One region of the Streptomyces sp. NPDC006743 genome, then DNA from elsewhere that is predicted to be linked to it. Evidence: riboswitches for the same ligand, from Rfam matches in the RefSeq annotation. Region 1 holds a riboswitch; each other region holds the start of a gene.
The links. Region 1 has a riboswitch for cyclic di-AMP ahead of ABZ719_RS29475 (transglycosylase SLT domain-containing protein). Riboswitches for the same ligand answer to the same signal wherever they lie in the genome.
Positions count from the first base shown of each region.

Region 2: another riboswitch for cyclic di-AMP. It lies ahead of ABZ719_RS06870 (C40 family peptidase); the one in region 1 lies ahead of ABZ719_RS29475 (transglycosylase SLT domain-containing protein).
Region 3: another riboswitch for cyclic di-AMP. It lies ahead of ABZ719_RS25570 (M23 family metallopeptidase); the one in region 1 lies ahead of ABZ719_RS29475 (transglycosylase SLT domain-containing protein).
Region 4: another riboswitch for cyclic di-AMP. It lies ahead of ABZ719_RS20535 (transglycosylase family protein); the one in region 1 lies ahead of ABZ719_RS29475 (transglycosylase SLT domain-containing protein).

Region 1 is NZ_JBEYJA010000048.1:236-5,962, reverse strand. Features, by position in the region: gene ABZ719_RS29490 (M56 family metallopeptidase) at 1-643, opposite strand, end outside; gene fahA (fumarylacetoacetase) at 1,059-2,270, opposite strand; gene ABZ719_RS29480 (HAD family hydrolase) at 2,624-3,430, shown strand; gene ABZ719_RS29475 (transglycosylase SLT domain-containing protein) at 3,443-3,937, opposite strand; cyclic di-AMP (ydaO/yuaA leader) riboswitch at 3,942-4,136, opposite strand; gene ABZ719_RS29470 (polyprenyl synthetase family protein) at 4,839-5,727, shown strand, end outside.
Region 2 is NZ_JBEYJA010000005.1:153,088-158,814, reverse strand. Features, by position in the region: gene ABZ719_RS06890 (8-amino-7-oxononanoate synthase) at 1-55, shown strand, start outside; gene ABZ719_RS06885 (DUF397 domain-containing protein) at 129-359, opposite strand; gene ABZ719_RS06880 (helix-turn-helix transcriptional regulator) at 405-1,265, opposite strand; gene ABZ719_RS06875 (ATP-binding protein) at 1,485-1,943, shown strand; gene ABZ719_RS06870 (C40 family peptidase) at 2,190-2,663, opposite strand; cyclic di-AMP (ydaO/yuaA leader) riboswitch at 2,667-2,881, opposite strand; gene ABZ719_RS06865 (ANTAR domain-containing protein) at 3,297-3,656, shown strand; gene ABZ719_RS06860 (alpha/beta hydrolase) at 4,067-5,656, shown strand.
Region 3 is NZ_JBEYJA010000036.1:21,719-27,445, forward strand. Features, by position in the region: gene ABZ719_RS25565 (aldo/keto reductase) at 1-903, opposite strand, end outside; gene ABZ719_RS25570 (M23 family metallopeptidase) at 1,229-2,305, opposite strand; cyclic di-AMP (ydaO/yuaA leader) riboswitch at 2,317-2,474, opposite strand; tRNA gene ABZ719_RS25575 (tRNA-Met) at 2,844-2,917, opposite strand; gene ABZ719_RS25580 (dihydrofolate reductase family protein) at 2,964-4,163, opposite strand; gene ABZ719_RS25585 (mannosyltransferase family protein) at 4,322-5,614, opposite strand.
Region 4 is NZ_JBEYJA010000024.1:14,796-20,522, reverse strand. Features, by position in the region: gene ABZ719_RS20550 (nucleoside triphosphate pyrophosphohydrolase) at 1-524, shown strand, start outside; gene ABZ719_RS20545 (cytochrome P450) at 610-1,932, shown strand; gene ABZ719_RS20540 (transglycosylase family protein) at 2,065-3,261, shown strand; cyclic di-AMP (ydaO/yuaA leader) riboswitch at 3,444-3,610, shown strand; gene ABZ719_RS20535 (transglycosylase family protein) at 3,615-4,352, shown strand; gene eno (phosphopyruvate hydratase) at 4,671-5,727, shown strand, end outside.

The sequences.
Region 1 (5,727 bases):
AGAGCGGGATGCGCGGGAAGCCGGTCGCGAGCGCGGTCGACAGGTGCAGCAGCCAGTCGTGGTGGGCGCGGGCGTGGCCGCGCTCGTGGGCGAGGACCGCGTCGAGCTGGTGGCCCGTCAGGCGTTGCAGCGCTCCCGTCGTGACGATGAGCTGGGGCGGATGGCCGGGCATCCACCACGCGTCGGGGTACTCGTCCTCCAGCACCAGCATCGGCCCCCGCGCCACGGGCAGGCCCGCGGGCAGGTCGGGGGCGCGTTCGCGCAGGTGGGCGCGGGCCAGGCCGCGGCGACGGCGGGCCTCGGCGAGTTCACGGCCGAGCATCGCGGTGGTCCAGGCGGCGCCGCACGCCAGGAGCAGGGTGAGGGCGGCTGCCCAGGCCGGCGCGACCGACAGGTCGTAGGCGGCGGTCACGGCGTCCGGCGCGGGGGCGAACACCCGGTCGCGCACGGTGTGGAAGACCGCCGCCGCGCCCAGGACCAGGGCGGCCAGACAGCACAGCAGGACGGTGGCCACCAGGCACTGCCACACCCACAGCGCGACCACGGGTTCCCGCTCGGGCCACCGCGCCCGGGTCAGCGCGCGGGGAACCGGCACGGCGGCCGCCAGAGCGACGGCGCTCAGCAGGAGCAGGCAGACGGTCATGCCACGGTCTCCGGATCCTGATCGGAGGTGGGCGGGTGTCGGGTCGTGCGGTGGAACGGGCTGTGCTTTGGTGCTGTGCTGCGCGTGGTGCGGTGGGTCTGGGGACGGCCGGTGGAGCGGGGCGTGCGGTGCGGTGGTGCCGGCGGCCGTCCCCGCAGTGGTACGGGCGTGCGGTGCGCGGTGGGGCCGACGGGTGTTCGCGGTGGTGTCGCGCGGACCGTGCGGGCACGGTGCGCGTGCCGGTGCGGTGCGCGCCACCCGGTCCGCCGCCAGTATGACGGGGACGGGCGCCCCCAGTCATGGTCCGGCGGCGACCGGCCGGCAGGATCTCCGTCACGGCGGCTGAGAGGGGCGCCCCGTGTCGTGGTCCGGCGGTGCCCGGTCCCGCGCGGTCTCCGCTCCGACGGCTGGGGTGTCACCCCGCCGTGATCCGCCCCGTGACCTCTCCCAGCCCCACCCGGACCCCGCCCGCGCCCGGCGCCCACGCCGACAGCGTCACCACGTCCCCGTCCTCCAGGAACGTCCGCTTGCCGTCCGGGAGTTCGATCGGTTCGCGGCCGTTCCAGCTGAGTTCCAGGAGCGAGCCGCGCTGGGCGGGCTCCGGTCCGCTGACCGTGCCCGACCCGTACAGGTCACCGGTGCGCAGCGAGGCGCCGTTGACCGTCATGTGGGCCAACTGCTGGGCGGCCGTCCAGTACATCGTGGAGAACGGCGGCCGAGAGACGACGTGTCCGTTGATCGCGACGGAGATCCGCAGGTCGTAGCCGCCGGGCTCCTCTTCGGAGTCGTCCAGGTACGGCAGCAGCGGGTGCGTGCGCTGCGGCGGGGCCAGCCGTGCGTCCTCCAGCGCGTCCAGCGGAGTGATCCACGCCGACACCGACGTGGCGAACGACTTGCCGAGGAAGGGGCCGAGGGGGACGTACTCCCAGGCCTGGATGTCCCGCGCCGACCAGTCGTTGAGCAGGCACAGTCCGAAGACGTGCTCGCGGAAGTCCGCGAGGGCCACCGGCTGCCCGAGCCGCGAGGGCACGCCCACCACGAAGCCGACCTCGGCCTCGATGTCCAGCCGGATGGAAGGGCCGAAGACGGGGGCGGGGTCGGTGGGGGCCTTCCGCTGCCCCGAAGGGCGTACGACGTCCGTGCCCGACACGACCACCGTGCCGGAGCGGCCGTGGTAACCGATCGGCAGGTGCTTCCAGTTGGGCGTCAGCGAGTCCTCGGCGTCCGGGCGGAAGATCCGGCCCACGTTGCGGGCGTGGTTCTCGGACGCGTAGAAGTCGACGTAGTCCGCGACCTCGAAGGGCAGGTGGAGGGTCACCGAGGACAGCGGGTGCAGGAACGGCGCCACGGTCTCCTGGTGGGCGGGCACGGTCACCCACGCCGTCAGCGCGCGCCGCACGTCCGACCAGGCGGTGCGGCCCGCGGCGAGCAGCGGGTTCAGGGTCGGCCGTGCCAGCAGGGCGGCGTAGGGGGAGCCGAGCGCCACGGCCGCCGCGCCCGCGTCCAGGACGTGGTCGCCGAGCCGGACGCCGACGGTCCGCTCCTGCGATCCGGCGCGGGAGAAGACACCGTAGGGAAGGTTGTGCGGACCGAAGGGGTCGCCCTCGGGGACCTCGAAGGGGGGCATCGGGTTCTGCCTCTCTTTCGTGTGCCGTGCGTTCCATGGGGGCGGCACCTGGGCGCGCCTGGGCCACCGGGCCACACGTTCATGTGGTCGCGCCACACGTTACGGGGGAGGTGCCGTCTTGGGCAGTGTCGAAAGAGTTCGCGATGTCCGAATCCGGGTGCCGGGGCGGGCGATTCGGGAGCGGTGTCTCCGGGGACGCGGACGGGGCGGATCCGCTCTGCGGGGACCGCGCGTTCGTCCGGTCGGCCGAGGGGACGGCACAGGCGGACCGCATGGTGGAGGACCCGCCCCGCACCGGCCGCACCGTCCTGTTCCCGTACGTCACCCGCGTGGCGGATCCGTATTCTCTGATCATGCCCGCTCCCCACGCCCCCGCCCTCATCGCCACCGACCTGGACGGAACGCTGCTGCGCGGCGACGACACCCTGTCCGAGCGGTCCCTCGCGGCACTCGCGCGGGCGACGGCGGCAGGCGCCCGGCACCTCGTCGTGACCGGCCGGCCCGCGCCGAGGGTACGTTCGCTGCTGAAGGACCTGGGCAGTACGGGGCTCGCGGTGTGCGGCCAGGGCGCACAGCTCTACGACGCCGGTTCGGACCGCCTGCTGTGGTCGCGGACGCTCGACCGGGAGACGGCCGAGACGGCGCTCGGCAAGATCGAGGCGGAGGTGGGGGAGGTGTACGCCGCGGTCGACCAGGACGGGGTGGACGGGCTCACGCTCATCGAGCCGGAGTACCGCATGCCGCACCCCACGCTCCCCGCCCAGCGGGTGGCGCGGCGCGACGACCTGTGGCGCGCGCCCATCAGCAAGGTGCTGCTGCGCCATCCCGTCCTGTCCGACGACGAGCTGGCGGCGGCGGCCCGGGGCGTGGCCGGTTCCCTCGTCACGGTCACCATGTCGGGCCCGGGGACCGTGGAGCTGCAGCCCCGCGGCATCACCAAGGCGACCGGTCTGGCCCTGGCCGCCGGGCGGCTGGGGCTGGGGCCCGAGGACACCCTCGCCTTCGGTGACATGCCGAACGACATCCCCATGTTCCGGTGGGCCGCCCGGGGAGTGGCCATGGCCGACGCCCACCCGGAGCTGAAGGCGGTCGCCGACGAGGTCACCACGTCGAACGAGGACGACGGCGTGGCCGTCGTCCTCGAGCGACTGTTCGTCTGAGAGCCGGATCCGTCAGTACGCGCTGAAGACGTTGTCGATGGAGCCGTAGCGCGCGGCCGCGTAGTTGCAGGCGGCCGTGATGTTCGCGACCGGGTCGTAGATGTCGAACGACGTGCCGGCCACGTGGTAGGCGTTGAAGGTCGGCTGGATGACCTGGAGCAGGCCCTTGGACGGGATGCCCTTGGCGGCGTTGGAGTCCCAGTTGTTGATGGCCAGCGGGTTGCCGGAGGACTCGCGTATCACGTTGCGGTAGATGCCGTTGTACGTGCCGGGGATGCCCTTCTGGCCCATGATCGCGAGCGACTCGCGGATCCAGCCGTCCAGGGTGTTGGGGTAGGCGACCGTGCTCACCGTCTTGGCGGTGGCCGTGGTCGTCGCCGCCGGGGCGGCGGAGGCGCTGGTGGCGCCGATCAGCGGGAGGGCGAGGACGGCGGCACCCGTACCGGAGACGGCGAGGGTGCGGACGAGGCGGGCGGTGCGGGAACGGCGCTGACCGTTTGCAGGCATGGGGGATTCCTCTCCGTCGCCTGCGAGGTGAGCTGTCGGGTTCGGGCGGGGAGGTGCCCGGCCGTGCCCTCGGGTGGCACGGCTTCACCCCGAGCCGTTCCGGCACGGCGTACGACGTAGGACGACGTACGGCGCTCCGGCCCGGCGACTTACCTGGGTCCCCCGCTCCTGCCATGAAGTGGTTCGGTCGATGGATGTCGGGCGGTGGCAGGATTCGGCGTCCACCCGACTGGCCGGGAACGTATGCGAGAGCACATGTCCCGAACAAGTACCTGATTCATACATCGCCCTAGTTGACCTTGATCCGGGGCGTTTTGGGCGCTTGATCCTTTGCTTCTGCCAACGGTCAACTCGTATGCGGGGCAAGGGAAGCGGGGGTGTGCGGGGCAGTGGCGGGGCGGCGGGCCGCGCGTGACCCAACTCACGGAATAATCCGGCCAGGAGCATTTACGGCCAACGGGAATTGAAATGCTAATAAGGGTAAATCGGACTCCTTCGGCGCGGTGGGGCGGGGAAGAGGCGGGGAGTGGTCGTGTCGGGGCGGGGCAGGGGAGAGGTGGTGGGGGCTGTCACGTTCGGTGAGGCTGTGGCTCCGTTCACGCGGACAAGGGTTCGTCGCGCTCCGTGGCCGTCCGTCGCCGCGGCCCCTCGCGGGCCGTCCCGGTCTGTCGTGCTCGGTGTGAGGCCCGGGAGGGGGCAGGGTAGGGAGGAGTGAGTCGATAAATATCTGTTCATACGTGGTGATCGAAAACATATCGGTCGTGATCCGATACCACCTGGCCTGTATCGGTGGGCGCTATCGGTGATCGAAACGTGACCGGATACGCTGACTTGAGTGATGGCAGCGACCTATCGACAAACCGTGTAGCGCCAGCAGACACCAGCAGACAGGAGACCCCTCGTGACCGTCGTCGGGCCGTTCGGGCTGAGCGTGCGGGACCAGGCTCTCGAAGCCGATGTCCAGGCCGGGTTGGCGGCTGTCGAGGAAGGGCTGCTCGAAGCCACCAAGAGCGAGGTCCCGTTCATCACGGAGGCCGCCCAGCACCTCGTCAAGGCGGGCGGGAAGCGGTTCCGCCCGCTGCTCGTGATGCTCGCGGCCCAGTTCGGCGACCGGTACGCGCCGGGCATCGTGCCGTCGGCCGTGGTGGTGGAGCTGACCCACCTGGCGACGCTGTACCACGACGACGTGATGGACGAGGCCGCCGTGCGACGCGGCGTGGCCAGCGCGAACACCCGCTGGGGCAACTCGGTGGCGGTCCTGACCGGCGACTTCCTCTTCGCCCGCGCCTCACAGATCCTCGCCGACCTCGGCCCGGAGGCCGTCCGGGTGCAGGCGCTGGCGTTCGAACGGCTGGTCACCGGCCAGATCCTGGAGACGGCGGGGCCGCAGGACGGCAGGGACCCCGTCGAGCACTACCTGGACGTGCTGGGCGGCAAGACGGGATCGCTGGTGGCCGTGTCGTGCCGGTTCGGCGCGATGATGTCCGGGGCCGACGAGACGGTCGTGGACGTGCTGACGCAGTACGGGGAGCGGCTCGGCGTGGCCTTCCAGCTGGCCGACGACGTCCTGGACATCGCCTCCGACTCGCACGAGTCCGGCAAGACGCCCGGCACCGACCTGCGCGAGGGCATCGCGACGCTCCCGGTGCTGCGGCTGCGCGAGCGCGCCGCCCGGCTGGGGCTCGCCGAGGACGTCGCCCTGTGCGAACTGCTGGACTCCGACCTGAGCGACGACGCGCGGCACGCCGAGGCGCTGGCGGCGCTGCGCGCGCACCCCGCCCTGGAACAGG
Region 2 (5,727 bases), on a different contig from region 1:
TGCTGTACGAGTGATCGGGGAGACCCGGCCACGAGAGGGCGGGACGCGACCGTGAGCCGGGGGGACACGGCCGTGCGCCGCGGGTGACGGCGGGGGCCGGGAAACGCCCGACGGTGTCGCGACGAACCTCAGAGGTGGCGCACCGCGGCCGTGAACTCCGCCCAGCTCCCCGGGGAGAAGAGCAGTGCGGGCCCGGCCGGGTCCTTGGAGTCGCGCACGGCGAGCAGTCCGGGGTACGGCGGCGCGGCCGGCCGGGCTGTCTCGACGCAGTTGTTCGCTCCCGTGCTGTAGCTGCTGCGAAGCCACCGCACGCCGGGCAGACCGGTCGCGGAAGGTACGTGACGAGGCAGAGCGGACATGGTGCCTCCTTGACGTCCGACAAGGCGTGACCCGTTCGCGCGCCGTCACCTGCCCTGGTGCATCCCGGCGATGAAGGCCGACGAGTCCTCGATCGACAGTGCGTGGAACCGAAGGGTGTCGAAGGCCTCGGTGTAGGCCTCCACATCTTCTTTCCGCTCCAGATGGAGGCTACTCGTCAAGTGGTCAAGAACGACCACATCCAGATCAGAAGTGTTCTTAAATGAGAAGATGACGAAAGGGCACGTGAGGCCGATATGCGCCCCCGCGGTGAACGGCAGGACGCGCAGGGTCACTTGGGGCAGCCGCGCCGCCTCCGACAGCCGCTCGAGCTGCCGCGCCATGATCTCGGGGCCGCCGACCTCCCGGCGCAGCACCGCCTCGTCCAGCACCGCCTCGAGTGTCAGCGGCGGGTCGCCCCGCAGCACGGCCTGACGGGCCAGCCGCACCTCCACCAGCGCGTCCAGCCGGTCCTCGTCGAGCCCGTCCACGGCGGCCCGGGTCACCGCGCGGGCGTACTCCGGTGTCTGCAGCAGCCCCGGGACGACCGTCGTCTCCAGCGTGCGCATCGCGCTCGCCTGCGACTCCAGACTGATGAAGTCCCGGTACGTCGGCGGCAGGACCCCGCGGTAGGCGTGCCACCAGTGGTGCCTGCCGTCACCGTCGTCGGAGCCGGCCAGCATCATCAGCAGGTCCCGCAGCTGGGCGTCGCGGACCGCGTACGCGTCCAGCAGGGAGCGCACGTCGGACGGTTTCACGCCGCTGGCGCCCGTCTCGATCCGGCTCACCTTCGACTGGTGCCAGCCCACGAGCCGGGCCGCCTCGCCACTGGTGAGACCCGCATCGCTGCGCAGCGCGCGCAGTTCGGCGCCGAGCTTGCGGCGGCGCACCGCGGGACCGTGCTGCATGGAACCGGCTCCTCACTTCTTCCCGAACGGGCGTCACCCACGGCCTCCCGCCGCAGAGTTCACCGCTTCGAGGGACAGATATATGCACATCTTGGCGGATCGCCACCCGTGACCCGCCCGGCGGTGGCACTCTGACGGCGAAGCACCAGTCCGGGACCGTACTCGAAACCATCCGCTCCGTGTCCGACCGCGGTCCCGCGGGAAAGGGACGACGTCGCCATGGCAGACCACCTGGAAGCATCCGTCACCCTGCCGAGCGATCCCGCCTCGGTGGCGGCCGCCCGTACCTACGCGGTCGGCGCGCTGGCGGAGTGGGGTCTGCCGTCGGACACGGACACCGCCGACACCGTGCGGCTCATCGTCTCGGAACTGGCCACCAACGCGGTACAGCACACCCTCGGCCAGTCGCCCACCTTCAGGGTGGACCTGGTCCTCGACCGCGACGAACAGCTGCGCATCGGGGTCACCGACAGCCACCCCCGGTTCCCCAGACGCCTGCCGGCCGCCGTCCAGCAGGACAACGGCCGGGGCATGGTGATCATCCGTTGGCTCACCGCCGAGTGCGGCGGCAGGGTGACCGTGCGTCCCACCCGCGAGGGCGGCAAGACGGTCAGCGTGGACCTGCCGTGGCCGGTGCACACCCACCCGGTCACGGCACCGGGCGTGCGGCAGCCCTAAGAGCTGCGAAGGACCTGGGTCCCGCCGTCACCCGCGCGGCACGGCAGCCGCCGCGGTGTACTCAGCCGTCAGCCGTCAGCCGTCAGCCGTCAGCCGTCAGCCGTCAGCCGTCAGCCGTCAGCCGTCAGCCGTCAGCCGTCAGCCGTCAGCCGGCCGCGTCGTTTTCGCGCCCGTGGCCCGTCGGGCGTGTGCGCCGCCCGGGGGTGCCGGCGGTCTTCCGCGGCGCCGCCGGCACCCCCGGGCGGGTCAGCTGACCCGGCCGTACCAGACGCTCCTGGTCCAGATCTTCTCCAGCTTCACCACGTCCCCGGTCTTCGGCGCGTGCCAGATCTTGCCCGAGCCGGCGTAGATGCCGACGTGGTAGACGTACGAGCCCGAGTGGAAGAACACCAGGTCCCCGGCCCGGCGGCTCTTCGAGGAGATGTGCCGCGACTTGTTGTACTGCTGCGCGGCCGTGCGGGGCAGCTTCTTGCCCGCCCTCTTGAAGGAGTACAGCGTGAGCCCGGAGCAGTCGAACCTGCGGGGTCCCGTGGCCCCCCACTGGTAGGGGGAGCCCTTCTTGGACGCCGCGATCTGCAGCGCCTTCGTCGCCATGGTCGCGGCCGAGGCGTCGGAGGCGACGCCGGGCACCACGATCGAGCCGCCGACGGCGGCGAGGGTCAGGGCCGAGGCCGTGCCGGCCCGGGCCATGAGCGACGGGACACGATTGAGCGCAGTCATGCGCAACCCTTCGTCAGCCGCCTGTGAAGGATGACCTGTCGGATTCGGGCTGGCGAAGTAGCCCGGCCGCGCGGCGCGCGGCTTCACCCCAAGGGCAGCTCGATCCGGCCATGGCGTGACCGTTCCGGCGACCCGTCGTGCTTGGGTCCTCCACTCCTGCCGATCCACTCCTGTCGACCGGTCATCCGGGCGGCGGCAGGACTCGGCGTCCGCCCGGACCGCCCCGCCGTTGTGGCGGGGGCTTGTCGTCAGACAGGGATCTTCACCTATGGATGTCCGAAAATCCCAACGGAACCGGAGGTTTGTGTTGTTACTCACCGCTCGCCCGTTCGGGTGGACACCTCTGCGCTCGAACGGCTGTCCCCACCTCCGGCGAGCCCCGGACCAGCAGCGGAAGAAACCGTTCCGCCATCCGGGCAGACGCGCCGCGCAACCCGAACGGCCCCGGAAAAAGGACGTTTTCCTACGCCGAAAGGCGGTACGTCATTTGGGCCGTTTCGGCTCCGCCGGCGCAGCGGCGGGGCCGGCCCGCGGCGCCGGGGAGCCCGTGCCGCCCGTTCCGGTCGTGCGCGTGGCCCTCATGGAGCAAGCTGGAGTCGGAACTGTGGCCGCTCGACGACCCAGGGGATCTCCATGGCGTTCTTCGCGATGTCCAGGCGGCATCCGCTCCAGCCGCTGTCCGTCACCGACCTGGTGGCGGAGCACGAGCGGCTGCACGAGGAGAACGAGCAGTTGCAGCGTGCCCTGACCTCGCACGCCGTCATCGACCAGGCCATCGGGGCCCTGGTGGCCGTCGGACGCGTCCCTCCGGAGAGCGCCTGGCGGGTCCTGCGCGAGGTCTCGCAGCGTACGAACACGAAAGTGCGTACGGTCGCCGAGCACATCCTGAAGTTCGCCCAGGGCGGCGCCCTGTCCGGCGCCGAACTGGAGGAGCTGAGACGGGCGCTCGACCGGCACGCCGCGCGCGGGCCGGCGCGCCACTGCGCGCCCTGAACGCCACCGGAAGCACCCCTGCCACCCCGGCCCGGCCTCCCGGCCAACCCGCCCTCCCTGTCCTCCGTGCCGTCCACCCCGCCTTCCTGTCCTCCGTGCCGCCGGCCCGGGGACCGGCCGGTCCCCGGCCACCCCTCTCGTCGGCCGGCACCGGACGGCGCGGCCCCGCCCCTGGCGGCACCAGGGCCGCCCCCGGACTCCGCGACGCAGCCCGGGCGGTACCGCCCCCACGGCCCCGATCGCCCGGCCCCGGCCGGGCCCCCCTCCCGTCTCCGCTGAGCGGAACACCATACGCCGGTTATCGGATTGGCAAAGAAGGTCAACGACCCCTGTTCTCAGGCGCCTCACAGCCGGAAGGATCCCCCGTACCCAATTCGCAACGATGTACGGGGAGGTCCCACTTGAGGGCTATGAGACCGAAGAACCGCGCTGTGGTGTTCGGTTCGGCCGGCGCGCTGGTCACGGCGACCCTGATAGCCGGTGCCGTGGCGGCCCCCGCGGCCAGTGCGGACAGCCGTCACGGCCAGGACCGGGAGGCCCGCGGCGCGGCCGTCGCCGCGGACCGCGCCGCCAGGGCCGGCATCGACTGGCAGGACTGCCCCGCCGACTGGGGGCTCGCCAAGCCGATCCAGTGCGGCTACGTCTCGGTTCCGCTCGACTACGCCCACCCGTACGGCAAGCAGATCAAGCTCGCCGTCGACCGGATCGGCAACACCGGCACCAAGGGCGAGCGCCAGGGCGCCCTCGTCTACAACCCGGGTGGTCCGGGCGGCTCCGGCCTGCGCTTCCCGGCCCGGGTCACCTCCAAGAACCCCGTCTGGGCCAACGTGGCGAAGGCCTACGACTTCGTCGGCTTCGACCCGCGCGGCGTCGGCCACTCCACGCCCATCTCCTGCGCGGACCCGCAGGAGTACGTCAAGGCGCCCAAGCCGGACCCGGTGCCCGACTCCGAGGCCGACAAGCTGGCCCAGCGCAAGCTGGCGCGTGAGTACGCGGAAGGCTGCTACGAGCGCACCGGCCGCGCGATGCTCGAGCAGATGACCACCCCGAACACCGCCCGCGACCTGGACGTCATCCGCGCCGCGCTCGGCGAGAAGAAGATCAACTACCTGGGTGTCTCCTACGGGACCTACCTCGGCGCCGTCTACGGCACGCTGTTCCCCGGCCACGTGCGCCGGATGCTCGTCGACAGCGTCGTCAACCCGGCCCGGGAGAACATCTGGTACGAGGCCAACCTCAACCAGGACATCGCCTTCGAGGGCCGCTGGAAGGACTGGCAGGACTGGGTCGCCAAGAACGACGCCAGCTTCCACCTGGGCACCACCCGGGACGCCGTCCAGGCCAAGTGGCTCCAGCTGCGCGCCACCGCGAAGAAGAACCCGATCGGCGGGGTCGTCGGCCCGGCCGAACTGCTCGGCTTCTTCCAGACCCCCCCGTACTACGACTCCTCCTGGGTGCCGGTGGCCACGGCGTTCAGCAAGTACTTCGCCGGTGACCCCCAGCCGCTGATCGACGCCGCCGCCCCCGACATGTCCGACACCGCGGGCAACATCGCCACGGAGAACGGCAACGCGGTGTACACCGCCGTCGAGTGCGCCGACGCCAAGTGGCCCACGAGCTGGCACAAGTGGGACCGGGACAACACCCGGCTCAACGCGAAGTACCCGTTCCTGACCTGGTCCAACGCCTGGATGAACCTGCCGTGCGCCACCTGGCCGGTCAAGCAGCGGACCCCGCTGGAGGTCAAGACCGGCAAGGGGCTGCCGCCGGTCCTGATCGTGCAGTCCACGCGTGACGCCGCCACCCCGTACCCGGGCGCCGTCGAGCTGCACCAGCGCTTCAAGGGTTCGCGTCTGATCACCGAGAAGGACGCGGGCTCCCACGGGGTGACCGGCCTGGTCAACCCGTGCATCAACAGCCGCGTGGACGCCTACCTGCTCACCGGCGAGGTGGACGGGGCGGACGTGACCTGCGGTCCGCACGCCACGCCGAAGCCCTAGCGGTCCGGCAGGCGCGGTGAGGGGCGGCCGGATCTCCCGGCCGCCCTTTCGCCGTGCCGCAGCCGCCGGCG
Region 3 (5,727 bases), on a different contig from region 1:
CAGTTCCAGTCCGGCCACCGCCAGCAGCGCCGGGAGCTGTTCCACCGTCCGGGCCGAGGCGATCGGGGCGGCCACGGTCGGCTGGGCCGCCAGCCAGGCCAGGGCCACCGTGGCCGGCTCGGCACCGCGGGCGCGGGCGACCTCGTCGAGCGCGGCCAGGACCTTCTGGCCGCGCTCGCTCGCCAGGTGCTTGGCCGCACCCTCCGCGCGCGGGCTGTCGACCGTGGCGCCGGGCCGGTACTTGCCGGTCAGGAACCCCGAGGCCAGCGCGAAGTACGGGACGGCGGACAGACCGGCCCGCTCGGCGAGGTCCCGCAGGCCGCCCTCGTAGGTGTCCCGGGAGACGAGGTTGTAGTGCGGCTGGATCGCCACGTACCGGGCGAGTCCCTCGCGCTCGGAGAACTCCAGGGAGGCGGCCAGGCGCTCGGCGGAGATGTTGGAGGCGGCGATGTGCCGCACCTTGCCCGCCCTCACCAGTTCGTCGAGGGCGCCGATGATCTCCTCCACCGGCACGTCGGGCTGGTCGAAGTGGGTGTAGTAGAGGTCGATGTGGTCGGTGCCCAGACGCTTGAGGGAGGCGTCGGCCGCGGCCCTGATGTTGGCTGCGGACAGGCCTTGGAAGTCCGGGTGCTGGCTGACCTTGGTGGCGATGACGACGTCGGAGCGGTTGCCGCGCTCCTTGATCCACTTGCCGATGATCGTCTCGGACTCACCGCCGTGGTTGCCCTCCACCCACGCCGAGTAGGAGTCGGCGGTGTCGATGAAGTTGCCGCCGGCCGCCGTGTAGGCGTCCAGGACGGCGAAGGACTGCGCCTGGTCGGCGGTCCAGCCGAAGACGTTGCCGCCGAGGGCGAGCGGGAAGACCTCGAGGCCGGACGGGCCCAGCTTGCGTAGAGAAGTCATGCTTCTCATCAACGACCAGTGCGGAGTGCCCCATTCCGCGCCCCGCCGGTGACCGGCGCAAAGGTTGCGCAAACCACCCGGTCGGCAGGCGGACCGCACAGACCTGAAGGGGCGGGGCCCGGGCCGCCGGCGGGGCCGGACCATGGGCGGGCAGCGACCCGTCGGCGGGCCGGGCCGAGGGCGGGAACCGGTCTGTCGACGACCAGCGACCCGTCGGCGGGACCCGGCCTCTCAGCGGGCGTGGCCCGTCGGCAGGACCCGGGCCGTCAGTGGGGTCCGGGCCCGTGCCCTCGCGGGCGGCGGCGTGCCGGTGGGCGGCGGTCCGTCAGGGGGTGAGGCCCTTGGACTGGAGCCACGCCATCGGGTCGATGCCGGCGGCCTGGCCGTCCGGGTGGACCTCCAGGTGCAGGTGCGGCCCCGTGACGTTGCCGGTGGCGCCCACCCGGCCGATGACCTCGCCCGTGCTCACCTTCTGGCCGGCCGCGACGCTGATCGACGACTGGTGGCAGAACCACAGTTCGGTGCCGTCGTCCAGGGTGAGGATCGTGCGGTAGCCGTAGGCGCCGGCCCAGCCCGCCTCGGTGACGGTACCGCTGTGGACGGCCTTGATCAGGGTGCCGGTGGGCGCGGCGAAGTCGAGTCCGGTGTGGTGCCCGGAGGACCACATGGAGCCGGCCTGCCCGAAGGTGGAGGTGAGGGTGTACGAGGAGGTCGGCAGCGTGTACTGCTTGGCCAGCGCGGCCAGCCGGGCCGCCTCGGCCTCCTTCCGGGCCTGCTCCTCCGCCTTCTTCTTCGCGGCGGCGGCCTTGGCCTCGGCCTCCTTCTTCGCCTGGGCCGCGGCCTCCTCGGCCTGCCGGACGGCCTTGCGGACCGCGGCCGCCTCCGTGGCCGCCCTGGCCCCCGCCTCGGCCTGGGCCTGCTGCTGCTCGGCCTGGGCCATGATCCGGTTGCGCAGCGCCTCGCCCGCGTCCGGGGCGGTGTGCGCGGTCGTTGCGGCACTCCGGGCCGGAGTCTCGGCGACGTCGCTGAGCGCGGTCGCGGAACCCTCCTGGCCGTCGTGGCCGGATGCCTCGAAGAGACCACCCACGGCGGGCAGGCCCTGCAGGGCGGGAACATCGGGCAGGGAGATCGAGACCGGCGGCTTGCCGGTGTTGGCGCTGGCCATGCCGCCCGCCCCGACGGCCGCCATGACGCCCACGCCGAGCACGGTGGAACTGCGGGCGAGCCCGCCGCCGCGCTGCTTGGCCACACGGTGCCGGCCGCGGACGGGACGCAGGGAGTCCTCGGTGGGGTTCCACTCCTCCCAGGGGCCCTCGTCGGGGTGCCGGTCACCGTAGGCGAAGGACTCGGTGCGCCGGCTCGGCACCGACGGGGCTTCAGAGGCAGGCGGGTTGGACGCCACGCGGGCGTGCTCCTTTCCTTCCGTCTCGCCTACCGGGTTAGCTGACGGGTTCGGAGCGGGAAGGTCTCCTACGCGCGTCAACCAGCCGCGTACGCACGGCGGATGACGCCCGATTCACCCCAAGTTGGTGGTTCCCCGGTTCCCTCGCGGGATTCGGCGCGCGCGCACGGAGCCGCCTTCGGTGACGGCTGGGACGACCGCGCTGCGTTATCGAACGTTAATAGACCTGGGGCCCCGATTCCAAGCCGGTCGTCTTGATCCTTAAACCTTTTTGGCCAGAACATAAGCCTCACGAGGGATGAAAGCGGGGTGAGTTGACTGGACTTCAGGCCACATCACGGCGCCATCGGGCCGCGTCCGGCCCGGACGGTTCGGTGATGGTGTGTCAGTTGTTATGCGGACGGGGACGGCCCGCTCACGTCGGGTCACCGCGATCAATGAGCGGCCGGAGCACCGGAACGAACGGACCCGAACGGATACGAACGGAAAACGACTCAGGGCCGGAATCCTTGATCGGATTCCGGCCCTGGGCCTTCAGTAGCGGGGACAGGATTTGAACCTGCGACCTCTGGGTTATGAGCCCAGCGAGCTACCGAGCTGCTCCACCCCGCGTCGTTGAAACCAGTGTACGTCATCCCCGGGGTGGAATGCACACCCGTCACAGCAGGTGGCGATTGGGCGCCTTGGCCCGACCCTCGAACTCCGGCAGGACGACGACGTCCGCGCCCGCGGCCGCCAGCACCCCGGACCCGTCGGCCGCCTCGACGAACGTGTCCGGCTCCCGCCAGGCCGTGACCACTCGCCGCACTCCCGCGTCCAGAATCAGCCGGGCGCACGGACGCGGCCGGGAGGCGCGTCGGGCGCACGGTTCCAGACTGCTGTACACCGTGGCGTCCGGCAGCCGCGGATCGGCCGGATCGATCTTCGCGAGCGCGGCCTCCTCGGCGTGCACCACCGGATCGCCGGCCTCCCGCGAGTGGCCGCGGGCCAGCTCGGTGCCGTCGGCGGCGACCACCACCGCGCCCACGCTGAACGCCGTCCGCGACGGCCGGCACTGGCCGGCCAGCTCGCACGCGATCCGCAGCCAGTGCCGGTCGGCGGGAACGGGGGCGGCTCCCGTGCCGGGGGCCGTGGGCTCGTAGCGCATGAGGACGACGTCGCCGAGGGCCCGCGTCTCCACCAGCCGCAGCCGTCCCCTCTGGTACGCGCCCGGCCCGAACAGCCTTGGGGCGCCGGGGTCCCCGACGAGCAGCGGCGCGAGCACGAGGTGCAGTTCGTCGGCGAGGTGCCGCTGGAGCAGCTGGGTGTGCACGGTGCCGCCGCCCTCGACCATGAGCCGGCGCACCCCGCGCACGTCGTGCAGGTGCTCCAGCACCGCGTGCCAGTCGAGTTCGGCGCCGAGCGCCACCACGGAGACGGCCTCGGCACCGGCACCTGCCGCGGCATCCGCACCGGCGTCGTCGGTGCCGGCGTCGCCTGCCGGCCCGGTGCCGATGCCCGCGCTGCGCAGGCGCTCGGCGCCCTCGTCCGTCGTGTAGACGGCCTTCTCCCCGCCGGTGTGCCAGAAGCGGGCCCGCGGGTCCAGCTCCCCGGAGGCGGTGACCGTGACTTTCAGCGGATGCTCGGGCCGGCCCGCCGCGACCCGGGCGGCGCGCCGCTCGGGCGAGTTGACCAGCAGGCGGGGGTTGTCGGCGCGCACCGTCCCGGCCCCGACGAGGATCGCGTCCACGCTCGCCCGTACGTCGTCGACCCGGTCGAAGTCGGCGGGGCCGGACAGCAGGAGACGGCTCGGACCGGTGTCGTCCAGGAAGCCGTCCAGGGAGACGGCGGCGGACAGCAGGACGTGGGGGAGGGGCATCGGCGCACTCTCTCTCGGCGATGGGCGGGCTGCTCGCAGGCGTGGGGGCGCCTCGGGTTTTCTACCAGTCCGTCCGGGCGGCCCGGCGCGCTGGGCCGTGCGCCGGCGCGGGGAGAGGGCGTGCCGGCGCGGGGAGGGGGTGCGTCACGCGCCGGGGGTCACCCCGTCCAGTGTCCCGAGGTGAACGTCACCGCGAGGACGGTCGTCAGCGGCGCCACCACGCCGACGTAGGCCTCCTTCACCCAGCGGTGCCGCAGGCTCCAGTGCGCCAGGCCCGTCCACAGCGGCCACCAGATCAGGGTGGCCCGCGGCACGGAGAGGTACCAGTAGGAGGTGCCCAGCGCCCACAGGTTGAGCGCGATGAACACGGCCTCCGGCCAGCGGCGGCGCACCAGCAGGACGCCCAGCAGCAGCACCCCGGCGGCCATGGCGGCCAGTTCCAGCTGGAACTCGACGGCGTACCCGGTGCTCTGGAGGTGGCCGAAGGCGTTGCGCCAGGTGTGGCGGAACGCTTCGGCGGGGCTGTGGAAGTCGCGGTACCAGCCGCGTTCCTCGGCGTGCTTCCAGGCCATCCAGTCGCCGGTCCGTACCCGCAGGTAGACGGTGTACGCGGCGGCGGGCACCGCCGGCAGCAGGCACCAGCCGAGCGGGCGCAGCCGGCGGGGCAGCGAGCGGCGGGAGGGGTCTCCCGTCCGCCCTTGTGAGCGGATGACGATCACGAGTTCGACCGCGAGGGCGGCGGCCAGGAACAGGCCGCTGATCCGCACGGTGGTGGCGGCGGCGCACAGGAGGGCCGCGAGCGGCCAGTTGCGGTGCCTGGCCGCCAGCCAGGCCGGGAGGGCCAGCGCGAGGAAGAGCGACTCGGTGTAGCCGGCGGCGAGGAACACCGCGGCGGGCGAGAACAGCAGGAAGGCGGCGGCCCGCGGGCCGGACCGGTCACCGTCCGCCCGGCCGGTTCCGGCGATCCGGGCCAGGGCCACCACGGCCACCGCACCGCTCACCAGGGAGACCAGCAGTCCGGCCACGGTCCAGTGCGGGACGAGGACGTGGACGGCGCGCAGCGCGAGGGGGAAGCCGGGGAAGAAGGCCACCCGGTTGTCCTGCAGGGGATCGACGCCGGGGAACGGGTCGAAGTAGCCGTACTGGGCTATGTGCTGGTAGTGGACCCAGTCCCACTGCTCCCAGCGCGACAGCCAGGTGGCGGGTGTCCTGTCCGGGGCGCCGGCGGGGGCCAGCCAGGCGCTGGCGTAGGCGACGAGCCACAGTCCGAGGCGGGTGAAGAGGTACAGGCGCAGCACCCGCAGGTCGGTCGGGGTGAGCCGGCCGGCCAGGCGCCGCAGCCGGCGCCCGCCGGGCGGCCCGGACCCTTCGGCGGAGGCGGGGCGCGGTGCGCGGGTACCGCCCGCCCGGGGCGTGCCCGGTGTCTGGGCGGTGGGCAGGGTCGTGGTCATCGGGCGTCCGTTCCTGGGGGTACCGGGCGGGCGGGTCGGGGCGGGTGGGCCGGCAGGGCTGGGGGCGGTCGGGAACGGGGGCGCGCGGGGCGGGTGGGGTGTGACGGTCGCGT
Region 4 (5,727 bases), on a different contig from region 1:
TGGCGAAGTACGGCATCGAGGAGGCCTACGAGCTGGTCGAGGCGATCGAGGACGGTGACCGGCACGAGCTGCGCGAGGAACTGGGGGACGTGCTGCTCCAGGTCGTCTTCCACTCCCGTATCGCCGAGGAGGACCCCGAGGAGCCCTTCTCGGTCGACGACGTCGCGGGCGGCATCGTCGCCAAGCTGATCCACCGCCACCCGCACGTCTTCGGTGAGGAGAGCGCCGAGACCCCCGAGGACGTCAAGGAGCACTGGCTGCGCACCAAGGCGGAGGAGAAGCGGCGCGCCTCCGTCACGGACGGCGTCCCCGTCCACCAGCCCGGCCTCGCCCTCGCGGCGAAACTCGCCTCGCGGGCACGCACGGCGGGCCTCCAGGTGCCCCTGCCCCGGGGCGAGGGCATCGGCTACGAACTCCTGGCCCTGGCCGCCCGCGCCGAGACCGATGGGGTCGACCCGGAGGCGGCACTGCGGGCGGCGGCCCGCGCGTACAGGGACGCGATCAGGAAGACGGAGGGCGCCTGAGAGCGCCGGGAGAAGGGGGGCGCGGACCCGAGGCGTCCGCCCGCCCCGCCCGGCCGCCCTCCGCCCAGGCGGCTACTGTCGCCCCATGCACGACCAGCCGGACACCCCCTCCTCCGTCCCCGCCCCGCCCCCGCTGTTCACCTGGGAATTCGCCAGCGACCCCTACCCGGCGTACGCCTGGCTGCGCGAGCACGCCCCCGTGCACCGCACCCGGCTGCCCAGCGGTGTGGAGGCCTGGCTGGTCACCCGGTACGCCGACGCCCGGCAGGCCCTCGCCGACTCCCGGCTGTCCAAGAACCCGGCCCACCACGACGAGCCCGCGCACGCCCGGGGCAGGACCGGCATCCCCGGCGAGCGCAAGGCCGACCTGATGACGCATCTGCTGAACATCGACCCGCCGGACCACACCCGGCTGCGCCGGCTGGTCAGCAAGGCGTTCACGCCCCGCCGGGTCGCCGAGTTCGCGCCGCGCGTGCAGGAACTGGCCGACGGCCTCATCGCCTCCTTCGCCGCGCGCGGCACCGCCGACCTCATCCACGAGTTCGCCTTCCCGCTGCCCATCTACGCCATCTGCGACCTGCTCGGCGTCCCCCGCGAGGACCAGGACGACTTCCGGGACTGGGCGGGCATGATGATCCGGCACGGCAAGGGCCCCCGGGGCGGTGTGGCCCGTTCGGTGAAGAAGATGCGCGGCTACCTGGCCGAGCTGATCCACCGCAAGCGCGAGGCGCTGCCCGCCGAACCCACCCCGGGCGAGGACCTCATCTCCGGTCTCATCCGCGCCTCCGACCACGGCGAGCACCTCACCGAGAACGAGGCCGCCGCGATGGCCTTCATCCTCCTGTTCGCCGGTTTCGAGACGACCGTCAACCTCATCGGCAACGGCATGTACGCCCTGCTCACCCACCCCGGCGAGCGGGAACGGCTGCAGCGTTCCCTCGCCGGCGGCGACCGGGGACTGCTGGAGACCGGGGTGGAGGAACTGCTGCGTTTCGACGGGCCGGTGGAGCTGGCGACCTGGCGGTTCGCCACCCGGCCGCTCACCCTGGGCGGGCAGGACATCGCCGCCGGCGACCCGGTCCTGGTCGTCCTCGCCGCAGCCGACCGCGACCCGGAGCGGTTCGCCCACCCCGACACCCTCGACCTCGGCCGCCGCGACAACCAGCACCTGGGGTACGGGCACGGCATCCACTACTGCCTGGGCGCCCCCCTCGCGCGCCTGGAGGGACAGACCGCGCTGGCCACCCTCCTCACCAGGCTGCCCGACCTGCGGCTCGACGCCGACCCGGCGGACCTGCGCTGGCGCGGCGGCCTCATCATGCGCGGGCTGCGGACCCTGCCCGTGCGCTTCGGGGCCGTACACCCCGGCACTGACGGCCACGAAGGTGACACGCGCTCAACTATGTGATCGTCACGTGATCTGTGCGGCATTAACTTGTGACAAGTGATCGTCACCGGCTACTTTCACCCATCAGTGTGACGCCGGGGCCTTCCAGCCTCCCGCCACGCCGGTCACTGTTGTCGTGCGAAAGGTCTCCGCATGCTCTCCGGGAACGGTCGTCACCGTCGCCCCCGTCAGGCTCCGGCCCTCATCGTCGCCGCCGGAGTGACCGGATCGGCCATCGCCATCCCCCTGGTCGCCGCCTCCGGCGCGAGCGCGGCCGACGGCACCACCTGGGACAAGGTGGCACAGTGCGAGACCGGCGGCTCCTGGAGCGCCGACAACGGCAACGGCTACTACGGCGGCCTGCTGCTGACCCAGGACGACTGGGAGAAGTACGGCGGCCTGTCCTACGCGGCCAGCGCCGACCAGGCCAGCCGCTCCCAGCAGATAGCCGTGGCCGAGAAGATCCTCGCCGACCGCGGTCCCGGCGCCTGGCACACCTGCGGGCTGCTCTCCGGGCTCACCAGGAGTTCCGGCGCGGCGGACGTCGACACGGGCGTGGGCGGCGACTCGTCGTCCTCGAAGTCCGGCTCGGACGGGACCACTGCGGGCTCCTCCGGCTCGACCGGGTCCTCGGGCACCTCTGGCTCCTCCGGTTCCTCCGGATCGTCCGGTTCAGCCGACGGCGCCGACGACTCCGAGGGGCGCGGCGGGGCGGACGGTTCGGGGCCGTCCGGCGTGAACGACCCGGGTCTGCCTGACGGCACGCAGAGCGGTACGGGCGACTCGTCCGGTTCGTCCGGCTCTTCGGCGCAGACCCCCAAGGGAGTCGGCTCCGCCCACGGGAGCGGCGCACCGGGCGACTCCGCCACGAAGCCCTCCACTTCGCCCTCTTCGCCCACCAAGACGGGCAACCCGCCCAAGTCCGGCACCTCCCACGGCCCGGACGCGTCCGACACCACCCCGTGGCCGGACGGCTCCGGCGGCGGGGACGAGTCCGGCTCCCCGGACAACTACGGGCAGAGCGTCGGCTCTTCGGCCCTCGTCGACACCGGTGCGCTCGGAGGCGGCCGCCACCGCGGCGGCAGTGCCGACGAAGGGGCCGCCGAGGGCCGTACGGGCGCGACGGGCGGCCGGCACGCCTCGCGCGAGGGCGGCGCCGCCCACGCCTCGTCCGCCGCCTCCTACACCGTCCGCACCGGCGACTCCCTCACGTCCATCGCCGACTCCCTTGACCTCCACGGCGGATGGCACGCGCTCTACGACGCGAACAAGGGCTCCATCGGCGCCGACCCCGACCACATCGTCGCCGGTCAGAGCCTGGATGTCCCCGCTGAAAACGCCCGAAAGTAGGCGGAGTTCACGTCACGCTTCGCGTCGAATGTCCCATTCGGTGAAAGTGTGGGATGAGTCTCAGAAGCCCTGATCGTCTTTGAAATCCGGCCGATCACCTGTCTACGGTCATGACCGCTCGCCACCGCGAGCCCCGGCTGCCGCAACGCCGAATCCTGCCAGCGGCCGTACGGGAACAGTCGTCGCTTCGAGCGCCGAAGGCAGGAGCGGGGGACCCAAGGTAAGTTGCCGCGCCGGTCGGACGACCGGAGCGGCTGGGGGTGAAGCCGTGCCTCCCCAAGGGCACGGCCGGGCAACTCAACCGGCCCGAACCCGACAGCTCACCTCGCAGGCGTCGGTGAGGGGATCCTTCCATGCTGTTTTCCGGCAAGGGCAAGCATCGTCGTCCGTCCAAGGCCACCCGCGCCATCGCACTCGCCGGTGTCGCCGGTGTCGCCGTCGCCGGCCCGCTGATGGCGGCCGGCAACGCCTCCGCCGCCACCACCTCCGAGTGGGACGCGGTCGCCCAGTGCGAGTCCGGTGGCAACTGGTCCATCAACACCGGCAACGGCTTCTACGGCGGCCTGCAGTTCACCAACTCCACCTGGGCCGCGTACGGCGGCACCGCCTACGCCTCGCGCGCCGACCTGGCGAGCAAGTCGCAGCAGATAGCCGTCGCCGAGAAGGTGCTCGCGGGCCAGGGCAAGGGTGCCTGGCCGGTCTGCGGCAAGGGCCTGTCCGGCGCCTCCTCCAGCGGCGGCAGCAGCTCCTCGTCGTCCTCCTCCTCCTCCTCTTCTTCCTCCTCCTCGTCGTCCTCGTCGAGCAGCAGCTCCAGCAGCTCCAAGAGCAGCACCTCGACCCGTTCGACCGAGCAGCGGGCGGCCGACCGCTCCGCGACGCGTCCGGCCCCGAAGAAGACCGTCACCACCCCGACCGGCAAGAAGGTCAAGAAGGGTGACGGCGAGTACAAGGTGACCGCCGGCGACACCCTCAGCTCCATCGCCACCGAGCACGGCGTGCGCGGCGGCTGGGAGAAGCTGTTCCAGCTGAACAAGGACATCGTCGACGACGCCGACCTCATCTACCCGGGCCAGCAGCTCCACCTGAAGTGACAGCGAGCCGCTAGCCGTACCCCAGGCCCTCCCCAGGCGCGGCCTCCACGATGGAGGCCGCGTGGGGCCGCCCCCGTCCCCACGGGCTCCCCGCCCCGGTGCGTGTTCCCCCGTACGCACCGGGGCGGGGCTTTTTCACTTCCCGTTCGCGTCCCCGCCCCTCCGCCCTTTGTTCCGTGCTGGAACAATGTGTACCGTCACCCTGTCCACGGGACGGTCGGTCGGTCGGTCGGCGGCCCGGGACGGTTAGGCTCTAGTCGCAAGGCACAGCCGCAAGGCAGACCGCCCCGCACTTTCAGCGTCACATCCACGAAGGAGATGCTCGTGCCGTCCATCGACGTCGTCGTAGCCCGGGAAATCCTGGACTCCCGAGGCAACCCCACGGTCGAGGTCGAGGTCGGCCTCGACGACGGCAGCACGGGTCGTGCCGCCGTTCCGTCCGGCGCCTCCACCGGCGCCTTCGAGGCCATCGAGCTGCGCGACGGCGACCCGAACCGCTACCAGGGCAAGGGCGTCGAGAAGGCCGTCCTGGCCGTCATCGAGCAGATCGGCCCGGAGCTGGTCGGCTACGACGCCACCGAGCAGCGCCTGATCGACCAGGCCATGTTCGACCTGGACGCCACCGACAACAAGGGCTCGCTCGGCGCCAACGCCATCCTCGGCGTCTCCCTCGCCGTCGCCCACGCCGCCTCCGAGGCCAGCGACCTCCCGCTCTTCCGCTACCTGGGCGGCCCGAACGCGCACCTGCTGCCGGTGCCGATGATGAACATCCTGAACGGCGGCTCGCACGCCGACTCCAACGTGGACATCCAGGAGTTCATGATCGCCCCGATCGGCGCGGAGTCCTTCTCCGAGGCCCTGCGCTGGGGCACCGAGGTCTACCACACCCTCAAGAAGGTCCTGAAGGGCAAGGGTCTGGCCACCGGCCTCGGCGACGAGGGCGGCTTCGCCCCGAACCTCGGCTCCAACCGCGAGGCCCTCGACCTCATCCTCGAGGCCATCAAGGAAGCCGGTTACACCCCGGGCGAGCAGATCGCCCTGGCCCTCGACGTCGCCGCCTCCGAGTTCTACAAGGACGGCGCGTACCTCTTCGAGGGCAAGGAGCGCTCCGCCGCCGAGATGACGGAGTACTACGAGGAGCTGGTCGCGGCCTACCCGCTGGTCTCCATCGAGGACCCGCTGTTCGAGGACGACTGGGCCGGCTGGAAGATCATCACCGACAAGCTCGGCGAGAAGGTCCAGCTCGTCGGTGACGACCTGTTCGTCACCAACCCCGAGCGCCTGGCCCGCGGCATCGAGGAGGGCGCCGCCAACGCCCTGCTGGTGAAGGTGAACCAGATCGGTTCGCTCACCGAGACCCTGGACGCCGTCGAGC